2 regions of the Williamsia sp. z34 genome follow, and region 1 is predicted to be linked to the other one. Evidence: riboswitches for the same ligand, from Rfam matches in the RefSeq annotation. Region 1 holds a riboswitch; the other holds the start of a gene.
The links. A riboswitch is a leader RNA that binds a small molecule or an ion and turns the genes downstream of it on or off. The one in region 1 is predicted to bind cobalamin.

Region 1 (4,659 bases):
CCGATGTGACGCCCGGGATGATCTCGGTGTCGAACCGGTCGGTCAGTCGCTTGTGCATGTGCATATACGAGCTGTAGAAGAGCGGATCACCCTCGGCCAGCAACGCCACCGAGCGACCTGCCCGCAGATGTTCGGCAAGAACCTCCGCGGAGGCGGCATAGAAGTCGTCGAGCGCTCCGCGATAGCCGCCGGGATGATCGGTCGTCTCGGTGGTCACCGGATACATCAGCCGTTCCTCCAGCTGACCATCCCGAAGATAGGGTTCGGCAACCGACCGGGCGATCGAACGGCCGTGGCGTGCACAGTGATACGCGATCACATCGACCTCACCGATGACCCGCGCGGCCTTCACGGTGACCAGCTCGCTGTCCCCGGGTCCCAACCCCACGCCCCACAATTTTCCGCTGCTGGTCATCGTCATTCCACCTTCGAGGCAAGTGCGTTGAGGGCGGCGGCAGTGATCGCCGATCCGCCGCGACGGCCGAGTACGGTCAAGTACTCCAGGTCGTTCCGATCGGCAAGCGCTGCACACGATTCCGCGGCACCGATGAAGCCGACCGGCGCACCGATGACCGCGGCCGGCCGGGGTCCGCCGGCATCGATCAGCTCGAGGAGTGCGAACAGTGCGGTCGGTGCGTTCCCGATCGCCACCACCGATCCCTCGAGCATGGGACGCCAGAGTTCCACCGCCGCAGCGGTTCTTGTGGTCTCCAGCTCGGCAGCCAGGTCGGGGAGCCGATTGTCACCCAGCAGGCAGAGCACCTCGTTGCCCGCAGGCAGCCGCTTGCGGGTGACGCCGGAAGCGACCATGTTCGCATCACAGAGGATCGGCGCACCGTCCTCGAGTGCCGTACGTGCTGCGGTCACCAGACCTGCACTGGCCCGGACGTCGGTGGTCAGATCGACCTGTCCGCAGGCGTGGATCATCCGGACTACGACCTGCGAGAGGTCATCGTCGAACATGGAGAGGTCGGATTCGGCACGAATCGTCGCGAATGACTGCCGGTAGATCTCGGCGCCGTCTCGAATGTAGGTGTACATAGTGCTCGTCACCATAGATGCCGATCAGAGTCGGCGACGCTTGTACCCCGACGGTGTTGCCTCGACCCGAAGATGGTTCCCTGGCGGCGAACCACACCCGCGTTCACAACCGACCCAGTGCTGACGGTCGTCGACGGCAGCGCCACCAGAGGTCAGGTGCAGTTCGAGGTCGCCGCGGACATCGGCGTGCGACTTGTCGCAGCCCGGCGAGCCGGTGCAGTCGGTGACCTTGGTCCACGGTGAGTTCTCGTCGAAGATCAGGCCCATCGGCGCCAGCACCCGAAGTACGGTGTCGGCCATGCCTTCTGACAGGTCGACGATCAAGATCTCTTTCCGTGGTGTCAGGTAGATGTCGCGTTCGATGGCAGCCAGGAACTCTCCGACGCGTGCCGGGATCCGGCCGTGCGCGACCACCGAGCCGAGTGCCACGAGGTCATCGGTGTCCTGCGCGAGCCAGCCCACCTGCGGTGTCGACGTGGGCTTCGACCTCGAATATTCGCCGGTTTCCGGCAGGGTCGCCAACACTTCGTCGATCGCGGGGCGGTCGGCGACATCCTGGACGCGCCACTCGTCGGTCCGGTCGGCGAGAAACGCATGGGCCAGATCGATCATCAGGTCCGCGGCGCCGTCGGCCGACACCCGCCGTCCGGTGGGCATTCCGCCGATGAGCACGTCGAACGCCCGCTCATCCAACGCCAAAACGCCGATGTCGGGACCCTGGGTCAGGATGTCGCCACGACCGTCGTCGAAGCCGAACAGGATCCTGGCCGGAAGCTCCGCGAGTGTGGGATCGGACTGCAATGCGGCGTCGAATTCTTTCAGGATCGGTCGCGCGTCGACCAGGCCTCCTCGCCGCCCGGTCAATGCCGAGAGCTGCAGGTTGCGGACGCGTTCGTGACTGGGGGACGGGATCAGGCCGGCCTCGAGGATGCGCTGACCGGCACCGTCCACGTCACCGATCCCACGCAGCTGGATGTTGCCGCGCGAGGTCAGTTCGAGATGACCGTCTCCGTAGTCGTCCGACACTCCTACCAGGGATTTCATCTGGCTTGGTGTGATCAGTCCGCCGGGTAGCCGGATCCGTGCGAGGTGGCCATCTGCCGCCGGGTGCGCCGAGAACACACCAGGGCAACGATCGGACGGTCGACTCATGGGGTCCACGGTACTGGCGGTCAATTGCCCGGCCGGGACCCCGTTGAGAACTTGTGGAGTTCGAGATCTGTGGCAGAGCTGCTCATTTCTGGTCCTCTTCTGGTGCCAGGGGGTTCTTGTCCAGGTGTGTTCCCAGGGCATCCGGGCCGGTGTTCCACATCGGGCGATAGGGCGCGAGCCAGCTGTCGATCTCGGCCAGCGCAGACGGTTGGGCCTGGTAGACGCGACGTTGTGCATCTGCGTGAACGGTCACGAGGCCGGCCGCACGAAGAACGCCCAGGTGTTTGGACGTCTGCGGTTGCGCCAGTCCGACGCGTCTGGCCAGCTCGCCCACGGCGCAGGGCTGCACCCGCAGGACATCGAGCATTCGTCGACGATTCGGTTCCGCCAGAGCCGGCCAGATCAGTTCGTTCACAACGAGTATTTTCTCTCCTGGGTATATATCGGTCAAGGAATACAAGGCAGAAATGCGTTCTTATATGCTGATGCCATTCCGCAACGAGGAAGCCGGTGAGAGTCCGGCACGGTCGCGCCACTGTATGGGGTAAACCCCAAGTCAGACCCTTGTTGCTCCGCTGCTACACCCCAACCGCCGGGCGCGCATTCCCGGCAAGGAGGTCCTCGTGATCTTGCTGCTGTCCACTTCGGACACAGATCTGCTGACCGCCAAGGCCAGCGGCGCCGACTTTCGTCTTGCGAACCCGTCCCGCCTGCTCGTCGACGAAGACCTGCCCGGACTCCTGGACGGCGCCGACCTGGTCGTTGTTCGAATTCTGGGTGGCCGGCGGATGTGGGAACAGGGTCTCGACGCGGTGATCGCCGACGGGTTGCCAACTGTGGTGCTCTCCGGTGAACAGCTTCCCGATCCCGACCTGATGTCGATGTCGACGGTGGCTCCCGGTGTGGCCGCCGATGCTCACAACTACCTGGCCCAGGGCGGACCCGACAATCTCGCGAACCTGCACGCATTCTTGTCCGACACCGTGCTGCTCACCGGTCACGGCTTCAGCGCTCCGGCAACAACCGCGCAGTGGGGGATCCTGGATCGAAAATCCCAGGTCGAGGCCACCGGACCGACGATCGCGGTGCTCTACTACCGAGCCCAGCATCTGGCAGGCAACACCGCCTACATCCACGCCCTCTGCGACGCGATCGAGGACAAGGGCGGCCGGTCGCTGCCGATCTTCTGCGCGTCGCTGCGGGCTGCACCTGATGACCTGCTCGAACAGCTTGCGGTGGCAGACGCACTCGTCGTCACGGTACTTGCCGCCGGTGGAACGACGCCGGCCACCGCGTCGGCCGGCGGCGATGACGAGAACTGGAACATCGAACAACTCGCCCGGCTGGACATCCCGATCCTGCAGGGCCTGTGCCTGACGTCCTCCCGCGCCGGATGGGCCGCGAATGACGACGGCATGTCGCCGCTGGATGTCGCCACACAGGTCGCGGTCCCCGAATTCGACGGACGGATCATCACGGTTCCGTTCTCGTTCAAGGAGATCGGTGAGGACGGTTTGCCCTGGTACCGTCCCGATGCCGAACGGTGCGCCCGGGTCGCCGGAATCGCCGTGCGCCACAGCCGACTTCGGCATATCGCTCCGGCGGATCGCCGGATCGCCGTGATGCTGTCGGCCTACCCGACCAAACACGCGCGGATCGGGAACGCGGTGGGACTCGACACCCCGCAGAGCCTGCTCCGGCTGCTCGAAGCCATGCGGGACGCCGGATACGACATCGGGCCGGAGTCGGGCGACGGCTCGGTTCCCGGCCTGGCCGAGGATGATTCGGACAAGCTGATCCACACGCTGATCGCGGCCGGCGGACAGGACCCCGACTGGCTGACCGAAGAAGCCCTGGCCGCCAACCCGATCCGGCTGTCCGCCGCGGACTACCGGCAGTGGTTCGACACGTTGCCGCAGGACCTCCGCGCGTCGATGATCGAGCATTGGGGTCCGGCACCCGGCCGGCTGTTCGTCGACCACTCGGCCAATTCGGACGGCGACATCGTCATCGCGGCAATGCAATTCGGCAACATCGTGTTGATGGTCCAACCGCCGCGTGGTTTCGGCGAGAACCCGGTGGCGATCTATCACGACCCCGATCTGCCGCCGAGTCACCACTACCTGGCCTGTTATCGCTGGCTGTCGTCGCAGCAGCACTTCGCCGCCGACGCGGTCGTCCACGTCGGTAAACACGGCAACCTCGAGTGGCTCCCGGGCAAGACCCTGGGTATGTCGGCCTCGTGCGGCACCGACGCCGCCATCGGTGACCTGCCGATGATCTATCCGTTCCTGGTCAACGATCCCGGCGAAGGGACACAGGCGAAGCGGCGGGCGCACGCCACGCTGGTCGATCACCTGATCCCGCCGATGGCGCGGGCCGAAAGTTACGGCGACATCTCACGTTTGGAGCAGCTGCTCGACGAGCATGCCAACATCTCCGCGCTCGACCCGAACAAACTCCCGG
Region 2 (4,659 bases), on a different contig from region 1:
CAGACGGTCGTGTCGGGGTCCGACGAGGAAGCGGGCGGCGTGCGGCAGGACGAGGCCGACGAACCCGATCGCCCCGGCGGCGCTCACCAGGGTCGCGGTGACGAGTGCCGTGATGCCGAGCAACAGAATCCGGATCCAACGGACCGAGATGCCAAGGGACGCAGCAGCAGTATTGCCGAAGGTGAAGGCGTCGAGCGCGGCCGACTGCGTCAGGCACACCAGTAGGCCCACCACCGTGACCGTGCCGCAGAGCAGGACGCTCGCCCAGTCGGCCCCCGACAGCGAACCGAGTAGCCAGAACAGCACACCGCGGGTCTGTTCGGCGTCCGCCGAGGAGATCACGATGAACGACGTCAGCGCCGAGAACAGCTGTGTGCAGGCGACTCCCGCCAGTACCACCCGCGACATTCCACCGCCCGCGCCGGCGGCCAGCAACATCACCAGAGCGAATGACAGGACTGCCCCGAGAAACGCACCCACCGACAGCGACACCGCGCCGGCGCCGAGTCCGAGGACGACGATCACCACCGCGCCCGTGGACGCCCCGGACGAGATACCCAGGACAAACGGGTCAGCGAGCGGATTGCGCAGCAGCGACTGCATGATCGTTCCGCACAGCGCCAGACCGGCACCGCAGATGGCCGCGAGTAGGGTGCGCGGCAGCCGCAGCTCCCACACGATGCCGTCCTTGATCCTGCTCACCCCGGAGTCACCGAACCCGAGATGGTCCAGAACCACCCGATAGACGTCGCCCACCGACAGGCCGGCCGGACCGATGGTGATGACGATGGCAATGGACACCGCCAGCACCGCCAGGCCGACCAGCAGCAGAATCCCGAGAACGGGGGCCGAATCTGTCGGTGCCGGTCGGACCCCGCGGTGGGTGCCGGCCGCGGTCAGCGCGCCAGTCCCCACTGCTCGAGTGCGGCCGCGGTCTTCTCCACGCCGTCGATGGTGCGGATCGACGGATTCAGGTCGGCTCCGTTGACCACGATGTATCGCTTGTCGCGGACGGCGCTGAGCCGCTGGGTAACCGGGTTCGATTCGAGGAACGCGATCTTGCTGTCGAGGGCGTCGCCATCGACACTACGCCGGCTGAGGTCGGCGAGCACGAGGGCGGTGGGATCGCGATCGAGGATGCTCTCCCAGCTGACCTGCGGCCATTCGTTGGTGGTGTCGGCGAAGATGTTCTCGGCGCCAATGGAATTGGTGATGATGCCCGACGAACCGCAGCAACCGGCCATGTACGGGGTTTTGGTGTCGGCGAACCAATAGGCCAGCGACACACCGGCGGCGTCCACCGATCCCGTGGCGTTTTCGAACCGTTGCTGAAGTTCGACGACAAACGCCTCACCGCGCTCGCGGACGTCGAAGATGGCTGCGAGGTCTCGGATTTCCTTGTAGACGGTGTCGATCCGCAACGGATCGGTGCGGGCGCCGTCCGCGTTGACGCTGGCGGCGGTCTTACCGTCGCAGTCCGTGGGCGAGAGGTAGGTGGGCACGCCGAGCTGTTCGAACTGGTCGCGGTCGGCGACACCACCGGGTCCGAGTGTGCCGCCGAAAGATGCTGAGACGAAGTCGGGTTCGGTGTCGAGGACCACTTCGAAGGACGGATTGTTGTCCGCCAGACGCGGCACGTGGGCGTTGTCGGCGGCGAGGTTCTCACGGACGGGATCGGTCCAGGTGGCCGTGCCGACCATTCGATCCGCGAGTCCGAGCGAGAGAAGGATCTCGCTGGAGCCCTGGTTCAGCGACACCGCGCGCTGCGGCGGCGCATCGATGGTGACGGTATGACCGCAGTTCTCGATGGTCAACGGGAAGTCGAACCCGCCCGAAATCGTCTCCGACACTTGCTCATCCGCCGTGGACGAACATGCCGAGAGCAGCAGGATCGAGGTGATGGTGAAGGTGGTGGCAGCAATGTGCCGCCAAGACTTGCGCATGAAACGGTAACTCCTACATCAGGGCCCAGTCGCGGAGCCGAGGAACTTCTGACCGATCGATGAGTAACCGGACTTCGGCCCGTCAAGGCCGTCACCGTTGCGCGTCAGTCCCGGATTCACACCGGGTTCCCTCGCCGATCGTGGCCGCATGGGCGGCCTCGGCAACCATATACGGCGCTCACCCGTCCGTGGTCATGCGGCCTACTCCCCCGGCCGGGCTATTCAGGGGAAGCGTGTACGACCATGACCGGGCAGGGCGCGGTGTGAAGAACGGCCTGGCTGACCGAGCCGAGGAGCAGCCCGCGGAATCCGCCGCGGCCCCGGCTTCCGACCACGACGAGTTGGGCGTCGCGGGCCGTGTCGATGATGTAGGGCGCCGGCGCCTGGACCGCGATGCGGGTTTCGACAGGGACGTCGGGGTAGTCCTCGCGATGGCCGGCCAGCAACACTGCGAGTCCCTCGACGGCCTCGTCGTGGAGCCGTTGAACGGCGTCGGTGTGGCCGGGGAACACATCGCTGGAGAATCCCGGATAGGTGTGCACCGCGATCACCGAGGTGTCCAGTTCGTCGGCTTGGATGAATGCCTGCTTCACCGCCGCCTGCGACGTCGGCGAGCCGTCGACGCCGACCACCACCGGACCCGCTGCGGGAGGTTGACCGGGGACCACGACGACCGGGCAGTCGGCGTGGGCGGAAACATCGGTGCTGACCGACCCGAGAAGCAGACCGGCGACCCCACCAATGCCGCGGCTGCCGACGACCAGCATGTGCGCCCGGCCGGAGATCTCGCGCAACACCAGCGCCGGTTTGCCGTCGAACAACTGTCCGCTGACCTCGACATCGGCGTTGATCGCCTTGACCGTGCCGACCGCGGCGTCCACGATCCGGTGGGCGTCGTCGCGGACGGCGTCGATGACGTCTTGGGTCATCACGACCCCGGGGGCGTAACCGGCCGCGATGGTTCCCACTGCCGTCACCACCCGCAACATCCGACCCTCCCGTGCTGCGGCGGCAACGGCCCAGCGCAGAGCGTTCTGCGCGTGCTCGGAACCATCGACGGCCACCACGATCGGCGCGTTCAACGTAACCATTGCCTGCTCCTTTGCAGCTGAGATCGTCCAACTCGTGCGGTGACTCCACGATTGCCGATCTGCTCGCCGGTTGCAGGCGAACCGCAAACCACACATCGAAACGTGCCCGGCACCTTCTGACCCGAGGAAGCGGTCCCGACGTCACTCACCCGGACGGGTCCACGGACCGGGTGCGCCCGGTTCTCCGAATCCGCCGACCCCGAGGCTGGTGCGCAGTCAGGTTTGATATCGACAACATCCGGTCCATAAGAGTGCAATCATGTTGTGGAGCCGCGACGCGAACCCGGCCCGCGATCTCTCGCCGTGGCAAGGGAATACCCGCCCGTACGTGTCCAGATGCGCTCGTGCCGATCCGACATGTGTCCGGTGGTTGCGTAACCACTCCGCCATTGAAGCGTTGCCCGGTCGTCGCCGAAAGGTCTTGACGATGAACAACATCGGACCGTCTCCGGTTCATCTACGGGGTGGGATCCTTGGCTGATCGTGAGCGCCCGGCCGATCACATCGACCCGCAGGAGGCGATCACCGGACTCCTTCGCGACCTCGAGACCGATATCACCGGCTTATCCGAGCGGGAAGTGGCCCGGCGGGCAATCGTCTACGGTCCCAACCGACTGGTGAGAAGGCGACGTACCCACTGGTCGCGGCAGGTGATCCGGCAACTGACCCACCCACTGGCATTGCTGCTCTGGGTGGCTGCGGTTTTGGCCTGGATCAGCGACTCACAACCACTGGCGATCGCGATCGTGGTGGTGATCATCATCAACGCCGGGTTCGCATTCATACAGGAACGTCACGCCGAGCAGGCCGTCGAGGCGCTGTCGGCGATCATTCCCGAGAACGCACGCGTGATCCGGCAGGGGCCGGAACACACCGTCGCCGTCGCTGCTCTGGTGCCGGGTGACGTGATCGCACTCTCCGAAGGCGACAAAGTCCCTGCCGACGCGCGGCTCATCGAAGGCGCAGTCCAGGTTGATCTCTCGACGCTGACCGGTGAGTCCGACTCTGTCCACGTCGAGACGCGATCCGAGCCGCAATCGGGTCCACTCCTCGAAGCGACCGACATCGTCTTCAGCGGCACCAATGTGGTCGGCGGAGAGGCGCGGGCCGTTGTCTTCGCAACCGCGATGGGGACCGAACTCGGCCGCATCGCGGCACTTTCTCAGCGCGTCACCCATGAGGAGAGCCCACTCGAAACCCAGGTGAAACGTGTCGCCTGGCTGATCGCGGCGGTCGCGGTGGTGATGGGCGCGGCGTTCATCCCGATGGGAACGTTGTTGGCCGGCCTGTCCCTGCAAGACTCGGTCAATTTCGCCATCGGCCTGCTCGTCGCGAACGTCCCGGAAGGCTTGCTGCCGACCATCACGCTGGCGCTGGCGCTCGGCGTCCGGATACTCGCCCGCAGCGGAGCTCTCGTCAAGCGGATCTCGGCAGTGGAAACCCTCGGCTCGACCACCGTGATCTGCACGGACAAAACCGGCACCCTGACACAGAACAAGATGCAGGCAACCAGGCTGTGGACTCCGCAAGGCGAGCTCACGTTGCCCACCGGTGATGCCGATGCGGCCGTCCGGCGGGCCGCTCAGGTGATGGTCGACTGTTGCACCGCGACGATCACCACCGAC

Region 2: another riboswitch for cobalamin. It lies ahead of AC51GT_RS19065 (ABC transporter substrate-binding protein); the one in region 1 lies ahead of cobN (cobaltochelatase subunit CobN).

Annotation. Positions count from the first base shown of each region.
Region 1 is NZ_JCANWW010000002.1:549,717-554,375, forward strand. It holds gene AC51GT_RS06900 (precorrin-2 C(20)-methyltransferase) at 1-421, opposite strand, end outside; gene AC51GT_RS06905 (precorrin-8X methylmutase) at 418-1,041, opposite strand; gene cobG (precorrin-3B synthase) at 1,066-2,193, opposite strand; gene AC51GT_RS06915 (ArsR/SmtB family transcription factor) at 2,276-2,608, opposite strand; adenosylcobalamin (AdoCbl) riboswitch at 2,689-2,764, shown strand; gene cobN (cobaltochelatase subunit CobN) at 2,817-4,659, shown strand, end outside.
Region 2 is NZ_JCANWW010000007.1:286,147-290,805, reverse strand. It holds gene AC51GT_RS19070 (FecCD family ABC transporter permease) at 1-834, opposite strand, end outside; gene AC51GT_RS19065 (ABC transporter substrate-binding protein) at 897-1,943, opposite strand; adenosylcobalamin (AdoCbl) riboswitch at 1,952-2,101, opposite strand; gene AC51GT_RS19060 (universal stress protein) at 2,162-3,034, opposite strand; gene AC51GT_RS19055 (cation-translocating P-type ATPase) at 3,508-4,659, shown strand, end outside.